Regions from separate parts of the Rhizobium sp. 01N48 genome, predicted to be linked through region 1. Evidence: predicted binding sites of a transcription regulator. Region 1 holds the regulator's gene; the other holds the start of a gene.
The links. Region 1 encodes PhoB, which activates phosphate uptake and scavenging genes when phosphate is short. Its sites were predicted from a motif close to TGTCATNNANCTGTCAT; they were not measured.
Positions count from the first base shown of each region.

Region 2: a site for PhoB is predicted at 2,135-2,151, ahead of AC1DOG_RS12770 (NAD-glutamate dehydrogenase). Genes of this name have one in related genera too.

Region 1 is NZ_JBFTQT010000003.1:401,385-405,594, reverse strand. It holds gene pstA (phosphate ABC transporter permease PstA) at 1-422, shown strand, start outside; gene pstB (phosphate ABC transporter ATP-binding protein PstB) at 437-1,252, shown strand; gene phoU (phosphate signaling complex protein PhoU) at 1,296-2,009, shown strand; gene phoB (phosphate regulon transcriptional regulator PhoB) at 2,046-2,729, shown strand; gene AC1DOG_RS08385 (GcrA family cell cycle regulator) at 2,812-3,357, opposite strand; gene AC1DOG_RS08380 (aspartate aminotransferase family protein) at 3,785-4,210, shown strand, end outside.
Region 2 is NZ_JBFTQT010000005.1:203,370-207,579, reverse strand. It holds gene AC1DOG_RS12770 (NAD-glutamate dehydrogenase) at 1-1,959, opposite strand, end outside; gene pdxY (pyridoxal kinase PdxY) at 2,205-3,080, shown strand; gene AC1DOG_RS12760 (carbonic anhydrase) at 3,150-3,791, shown strand; gene AC1DOG_RS12755 (lytic murein transglycosylase) at 3,867-4,210, opposite strand, start outside.

The DNA of each region.
Region 1 (4,210 bases):
TGACGCTGATGACGCTGCCGACCATCATCATCGCCACCCGCGCAGCCCTGCGCGCCGTGCCCCCTTCGATCCGCGCAGCCGCTCTCGGCCTCGGCGCTTCGAAGATGCAGATGGTGTTCCACCACGTCCTGCCGCTGGCAATGCCTGGCATCCTGACCGGCACCATCATCGGTCTGGCGCACGCGCTCGGTGAAACCGCGCCGTTGCTCCTGATCGGCATGGTCGCCTTCGTTGCCAATGCGCCTGCCACCCCGATGGATCCCTCCACGGCTCTGCCGGTGCAGGTTTACATGTGGGCAAACGAAGCCGAACGCGCCTTTGTCGAGCGCACGTCCGGCGCCATCATCGTCCTGCTCCTGTTCCTGATCGTCATGAACCTCGGAGCCATTCTCTTGCGTCGTCGCTTTGAGCGCCGCTGGTAAACGGAGTAAACATCATGAACATGTTGACGGAAGCAGCAGTTGAGAAGGCGCTAGACCAGAAGATGAATACCATTCCGTATAAAATGATCGGCCAGGACGTCTCGGTTTACTACGGCGAGAAGCGTGCGCTTTTCGACGTGAAGCTGAACATCCGCGAAAACACCGTGACGGCTCTCATCGGTCCATCGGGCTGCGGCAAGTCCACCTTCCTGCGCAGCCTGAACCGCATGAACGACACGATCGACAACTGCCGCGTTACCGGCAAGATCACGCTTGATGGCGATGATATCTACGATCCGGATATCGACGTCGTCGAACTGCGCGCCCGCGTCGGCATGGTGTTCCAGAAGCCGAACCCGTTCCCGAAGTCGATCTACGAAAACGTCGCCTACGGCCCGCGCATCCACGGTCTCGCCAAGGCGAAGGCCGACATGGACGTCATCGTCGAGCAGAGCCTGCAGCGCGCCGGCCTGTGGAACGAGGTCAAGGACCGCGTGCATGAAGGCGGCACCGGCCTCTCGGGTGGTCAGCAGCAGCGTCTGTGCATCGCCCGCGCGATTGCCGTCAGCCCCGAAGTCATCCTGATGGACGAGCCCTGCTCGGCGCTTGACCCGATCGCGACCGCCAAGGTCGAGGAGCTCATCCACGAGCTGCGCGAAGCCTACACGATCGTCATCGTCACGCACTCGATGCAGCAGGCAGCCCGCGTTTCGCAGCGCACCGCCATGTTCCACCTCGGCAACCTCGTCGAGGAGAACGATACCGACAAGATGTTCACCAACCCGGATGATCCGCGCACCCAGGATTACATCATGGGCCGCTTCGGTTGATCTCCGAAACCGGTAAACCTCAGGACATTCAAGGATAAGCCCCATGGCATCGACACATATCTATTCCGCCTATGACGATGATCTCAAGTTCCTGACGCGCCGCATCTCCGAAATGGGCGGCCTCGCGGAACAGATGGTCGGCGACGCCGTTCGCGCGCTCGTCAACGGCGACACTTCGCTCGCCCAGAAGGTCATCTCCGACGACGTGATCCTCGATCACGCCGAGCGCGAGATTGGCGAAAAGGCGATCATCACCATCGCCCGCCGCCAGCCGATGGCCGCCGACCTTCGCGAAATCATGGGCTCGATCCGCATCGCGGCCGATCTCGAGCGCGTCGGCGATCTTGGCAAGAACACCGCCAAGCGCGTCATCGCGGTTCAGAGCACGGGCGTTCCGCGCAAGCTCGCCCGCGGTCTCGAGCATCTCTCCGAACTGGCGCTCGTCCAGCTCAAGGAAGTTCTCGACGTCTACACCAGCCGCGTTGCCGATCGTGCCAAGTCGATCCGCGAACGCGACGAGGAAATCGACGCGATGTACACCTCGCTGTTCCGCGAGATGCTGACCTACATGATGGAAGATCCGCGCAACATCACCAGCTGCACGCACCTTCTCTTCTGCGCCAAGAACATCGAGCGCATCGGCGACCACGCCACCAACATCGCAGAGACCATCTACTACATGGCTACCGGCGCCCAGCCGGAAGGCGAGCGTCCGAAGGACGACACCGCCAACACCGTCGGCGCGGTCACGGAATAAGCGTTCCGGACCCACGCCCCCAGGAGACCGAGACGAATGATCCCAAGAGTAGCAGTCGTTGAAGACGAAGAAGCACTGAGCGTGCTTCTTCGCTATAACCTTGAGGCCGAAGGCTTCGAAGTCGATACCATCCTTCGCGGTGACGAGGCCGAGATCCGGCTGCAGGAACGCACGCCTGATCTTTTGATCCTCGATTGGATGCTGCCCGGCGTATCCGGCATCGAGCTCTGCCGTCGCCTGCGCATGCGCCCCGAGACGGAGCGCCTGCCGATCATCATGCTGACCGCCCGTGGCGAGGAAAGCGAACGCGTTCGCGGCCTGTCGACCGGCGCCGACGATTATGTCGTCAAGCCGTTTTCGACGCCTGAGCTCGTTGCCCGCGTCAAGGCGATGCTGCGCCGCGCCAAGCCCGAAGTGCTCTCCTCGCTGCTGAAGTGCGGCGATATCGAGCTCGATCGCGAAACCCACCGCGTTCACCGCAAGAGCCGCGAAGTCCGCCTCGGACCGACCGAATTCCGCCTGCTGGAATTCCTGATGTCGTCGCCGGGCCGCGTCTTCTCCCGCTCGCAGCTGCTCGATGGCGTCTGGGGCCATGACATCTATGTCGACGAACGCACCGTCGATGTGCACGTCGGCCGCCTGCGCAAGGCGCTCAACTTCTCCAACATGCAGGATGTCATCCGCACGGTTCGCGGCGCCGGCTATTCCATGGAAGCGTAAGGCGCTTCCATTCCATCCGATCCAACGAAAAACGGGCCCCGCGAGGGCCCGTTTTCTTGTGTTCCTTATCCGGCTTTCCGGGTCATGCGACCCGGTTGGCTGCCTTGCGGCGCTCGTTGACCGGCTGGTAGGCCATGCGCTGGTGGTAGGTGCAGTATGGCGAGTTGTCAGGGGACTCGCAGCCGCAGAAGTGGAAATCGTCAGTCAGCGGATCGCCGACCGGCCACTTGCACGTACGCTCGGTCAGTTCCGTAAGGCCGAGGCGGCGCGAGATCGGAACGACAACGTTGGAAGCCGGACGGTAGCGGACTTCCTCGATCGCATCGATGTCCATCTCTTCCTTGAGAGCCACTGCGCCCTGCGGGCGGGCAACGGCGCGGCTTGGCGAGATGCGTGCGGAATTGAAGTTGCTGGCAGCGCGCGGGGTCGAAACCGCCGGGCGCTTCGGCGCTCTGGTCGCGGTCGTCGTGCCGCCGGCCTTGGCGCGGCCAGGCAGGTTCAGGCGGTGGACCTTGCCGATGACGGCGTTGCGGCTTACACCGCCAAGTTGTGCCGCAATCTGGCTGGCGCTCAAGCCTTCGGCCCAAAGCTTCTTCAGTCTTTCAACGCGCTCGTCTGTCCAGTTCATGCCCTGTCTCCGCCTTATTGCGTTGGTGTAGGCAGAATCCTTCACCCATGGCACGGACGTGTCCGGACCAAGAAACGCTTGCTCGATTTTGGTGACTAGTTCCGCCGCATGCAGTCTAGTAATTGAGTTTTAACCTAGAGTGAGGGCGACTCCGTGACAAGAGTCGGTTGAATCGCGGCGAATCGATTTCTCGGTTTTCCCCAACTTGCTGGGTGGTAGAGTCATTTCTGCAACATTAGCTGTTGATAGCTCGCCGGCGCCCCGATGCTTGCTTGACGCATGCGGCAAAAGCTCAGTTTTGTTGACATCGCACTGCGAAAAGACAATAGTGCCCCTCGCCGCCGAAAGGCGGCATTTTTCATTTCCGGGCACCCGCTTTTTAGCCGGAGTCCGGGCCTTTGTTGAGCGAATGACAGGAGATCGCGCCATGGCTGAAGCCGCGCCGCTTTATGATACCTACTCTCGTGCCCCGCTGCGGTTCGAGCGAGGAGAGGGCGTGTGGCTGATCACCGAAACTGGCGAGCGATATCTCGATTTCGGCGCGGGCGTTGCCGTGACCTCCGTCGGCCATAGCCATCCGCACGTCGTCGGCGCGCTGAAGGATCAGGCCGAGAAGGTTTGGCACCTCTCCAACATTTACGAAATCCCCGGCCAGGAGCGCTTTGCCAAGCGGCTGACCGATGCAACCTTCGCGGATAAGGTGTTCTTCACCAATTCCGGCGCCGAAGCGCTGGAATGCGCGATCAAGACCGCGCGCCGCTACCAGTATTCGAAGGGCCATCCCGAGCGCTTCCACATCATCACCTTCGAAGGCGCCTTCCACGGCCGCACGCTGGCAACGATTGCCGCCGGT
Region 2 (4,210 bases), on a different contig from region 1:
CAAGACGCTTGTCTCGCGGGCCGACAGGCCTGCCGAGATGATCAGGCGATTGAAGTTGTCGTTGTCGATGACGCCGGCAAAGGCGAACAGGAAGGCTTCTTCCAGCGCGGCTCCATGCTGCTGCAGATCGATCTCGGCGCCGCTTTGGGCCTCAAGTTCCATGTCATGCAGCACCACCAGCTTCTCGCTGCCGTCGGCGAGCGTCACGTTGATGTCGAAGGTGCCTTCGCTGATGACGCTGAAGCCGAGATTCTCGAGAAGCGGCACGCGGCGGGAAAGTGCGAGCTGGCCATTGAAGTGGAAGATCTTGAGGCAGAGAAGCGACACGCCATCCTTGATGCGCGTGTAGAATTCGATGCGGATCTGCTCGCCCGTGGCGCAGGCGACGATGTCGGCGAAGTCGGCGAAGGTTTCTTCCGGCGGGAAGAGATCCTGGTAGGCGTTGCTGACCTTGATCTTTGGCGCCTTCGGTCCGGCAAGCATTTCGAAACGGTCGTCCCAGCGAGCCGTGATGGCGCGGATCGCTTCTTCGAGCTTTGCCTGAGGGATACGCGGCGTCTTTCCGCCGGAGCGGCCGATGATGAAATGGACGCGGGCGACGCCGCCTTCGGGGAAAGCCGGGTAATAGGCCGAGACGCGGCCATCATAGATGGTCTTGAGATAGGTGCCGATCTTCTCGCGCACGATCGAATCATATTCCTCGCGCGGGACGTAGACGATGACGGAGACGAAACGATCGAAGTGATCGATGCGCGGCAGCACCCGCACGCGCGGCCTGTCGGTCAGATCGTTGATCTGCTCGGCGAAGGTGGCAAGCAGCTGGGTGTCGATCTGGAAGAGATCGTCGCGCGGGTAGGATTCCAGCGTATTGTCGAGCATACGGCCGGAATGGCTCATCGGATCGAAGCCGAAATGCTCCTTCACCTTCTCCACCTTCGAACGCAGCAGCGGGATATCAGTTGCGAGCGACGTGTAGGCCGTGGAGGTGAAGAGACCGACGATGCGCAGCTCACCGGTGACGTTGCCATTCTCATCGAAGCGTTTCACGCCGACATAATCCATGTAGGCGCGGCGGTGGACGACGGATTTGACGTTGGCCTTGGTGACGATCAGGAACTCCGGGCCGTCGAGGAAGGCGAGGATTTCGGGCGTCGTGGTGACGGCATCGCGGCCGGTCCGGAGCACCAGGACATCGGGATTGGAAAGGATGCCGAGCCCCGTGCCCTTGTCGCGTTCGACCTTCGCATCCGAGCCCTTGCCGGAATAGACATACTCGCGCATGCCCAGAAGGGTGAAGTTGGCGTCGCGCAGCCATGTCAGGAAAGCGACCGCTTCATCGCGATCCGCCTTGCGGCGGCCGACATTGCGAGACGACAGTTCGTCGATGGCAGTGCCAAGCTTGTCCAGCATCGGCTTCCAGTCGGAAACCGACAGGCGCACCTGTTCGAGGACGATTTCGATCCGCTCGATCAGATCGGCGGACTGCGCCGGGGTGAGCGGGGCGAGGTGTAGCTGGATGTGGCTGACGCGGTTTGCCGGCTCGCCGGGCATATCCGGCGAATAGAGTTCCGGCGGATGACCTGGCTGCATGACGAGAATGGGATGAACCGCCATGAAGAGATCGCGGTAGCTGCTCGTCACCTCGCCCATGACCGATTCGTAGAGGAACGGCATGTTGTGATCGGTCACCGACAGGACCGATACCGCCACGCCATCTGGCTCGACATTGTCGAGCGAGGTGACGGTGACGCGCGGCGCGTTGCCGGTCCAGGCGGCGAGCTCGGCCGCGCAGTGGACGGCGGAAATCGCCAGCATTTCAGGCGTGTAGGATTCGAGGTCGTCGCCGCTGGCGCGTCCGAAGAGGATATCCGGCGCGAGATAGTGCTCGCCCATCGCCGTCGCGATCTTGTTCGCACTCTCGATCTGTTTTTCCCGTTTCGGATTGTTTCGAGCAGCCATTGACTGTGTCCCCCATTTTCTCGATTGCGCGCAGGTTAGCAGAAGGTTTGACAGAAAAATTGCTAAAGTAGGGACGTCGATCGCAGTTTTCGTGCGAATTTAGCCGGCATGTCGTCAATTCTGTAAAAAGTGATCCGAATATGATTTTCGTCGCCAGAACTTTGATCACGTCCGAATGAAGAGTTGTTGACAGTCGCGCAGCAAAAAGACGATCAACTGAAGATCGGAACCCGGATCGGATAAACATGTCGCAGAATGCAGCAGGCACGGTCATCGTCATATCGAGCCACGTCGTTCGTGGATCGGTCGGCAATCGGGCGGCGGTATTCGCGCTCGAGACGCTCGGCCACCAGGTATGGGCGCTGCCGACCATCGTTCTGCCTTGGCATCCGGGCCATGGTCGTTCGACGCGGCTGACCTTCGCGGAGGCTGATTTCGATGCGGCGATCGACGATCTCATTCGCGCGCCCTGGATCGGCGAGGTCAAGGCGGTGCTTTCGGGCTATTTCGGCAATGCCGCGCAGGCCCGCTCCGTCGGCCGTCTGATCACGGCGCTCCGTGAGCGCAATCCCGATCTGTTTTACGTTTGCGATCCCGTCATGGGCGATCTCGGCGGGCTTTATGTTCCCGAGGCGACGGCCGAGGCGATCCGGGACCATCTGATCCCGCTGGCATCGTTGGCAACCCCAAATCGCTACGAACTCGCCTGGCTTTCCGGCGCGCCGCTGGAGAGCAATACCGAGATCATGGAGGCGGCACTCGCCCTTGGGCCTGCACGCATGCTGGTGACCTCGGCGGTGCCGATGATGGCTGGCGGAACGGGCAACCTCTATCTCTCCGGGCGCCACGCGCTGCTAGCCGAGCACCGGCTGATCGACAATCCGCCAAACGGGTTGGGCGATCTTCTTGCCGCGCTTTTCTTGTCGCGACTTCAGTCCGGCATGGAAGACGAGAAGGCGTTGCAGCTGGCGACGGCGAGCGTCTACGAGGTGCTGGCTCGGGCGGTGAAGCGCGGCAGCGACGAGCTGACGCTTGCAAACGACGCCTCCAGCCTGTCGACGCCGATGGCTATGGTGCAGATGCGGCATCTGATGCATCCGGCGCAGCGCCGAAAGAGCTAGCGGCCGCGCCGTTAACGCATTTGGCGCTGCGATATTGATCTTGCATCGCTCACGCTGTAATCGAAGATCATGCAGCGTTTTCCAGATACACTTCTCGACGGCTATCGCAACTTCATGAGCGGGCGTTATGCCGACGCTCGTGACAGGTACAGGACGTTGGCGGAGCACGGGCAGAGCCCGAGCACGCTGGTCATTGCCTGTTCGGACTCTCGCGCGGCGCCGGAACTTATCTTCGATTCCGGGCCCGGCGAGCTCTTCGTCGTCCGCAACGTCGCAAACATGGTGCCGCCCTACGAGCCTGATAGCAATTTCCATGCGACCTCGGCGGCGCTCGAGTTCGCGGTTCTGGCCCTGAAGGTTACCGATATCGTCGTCATGGGGCACGGTCGCTGCGGTGGCATCCGCGCGGCGCTCGATCCCGATGCCGAACCGTTGTCGCCTGGCGATTTCATTGGACGCTGGATGTCGCTGGTGCGGCCGGCAGCCGAGCAGATCCAGAGCAACGACGTGATGACACCCGGCGAACGCCAGACGGCGCTGGAGCGCGTGTCGATCCGCAACTCGATCGACAATCTCAGGACATTTCCGGAGATCAAGGCGCGCGAAGAGGCTGGTGACATCCAGCTGCACGGCGCGTGGTTCGATATTTCGACCGGCGAACTGTGGGTCATGGACGCGGAGACGCGCGACTTCATTCGCCCTGACGTCTGATACGACAAGCTTGGACAAGAAAAAAGGCGCTGCGGTTTCCCGCGGCGCCTTTTTCATTTCTTCACCAAGTGTGGATCAGTTCGCGTCGATCTGCTGGCCGATATAGGCGATCGCCTGCTGGTAGACCGTTGCGGCGTTCCAGCCCGAGATGGCTGCGAAGTTCGGCTCGCCGGGCTGGTAGCCAGCACCCGCACGCCAGCCGTGGCCCTTCAGGAAGTTCGCGGTCGAGGCCAGCGCGTCTGCGCGTGAGCCGACCATGTCGACCCGGCCGTCGCCATCGCCATCCGCGCCGTAGAGCACGACGTTGCGCGGGAGAAACTGTGTCTGACCGATTTCGCCGTGGGCGGCGCCGCGCGCCTGCGGGCTGAGGAAACCTTCGCCGACGAGCTGAAGCGCGGCGTAGAGCTGGTCAGTAAAAT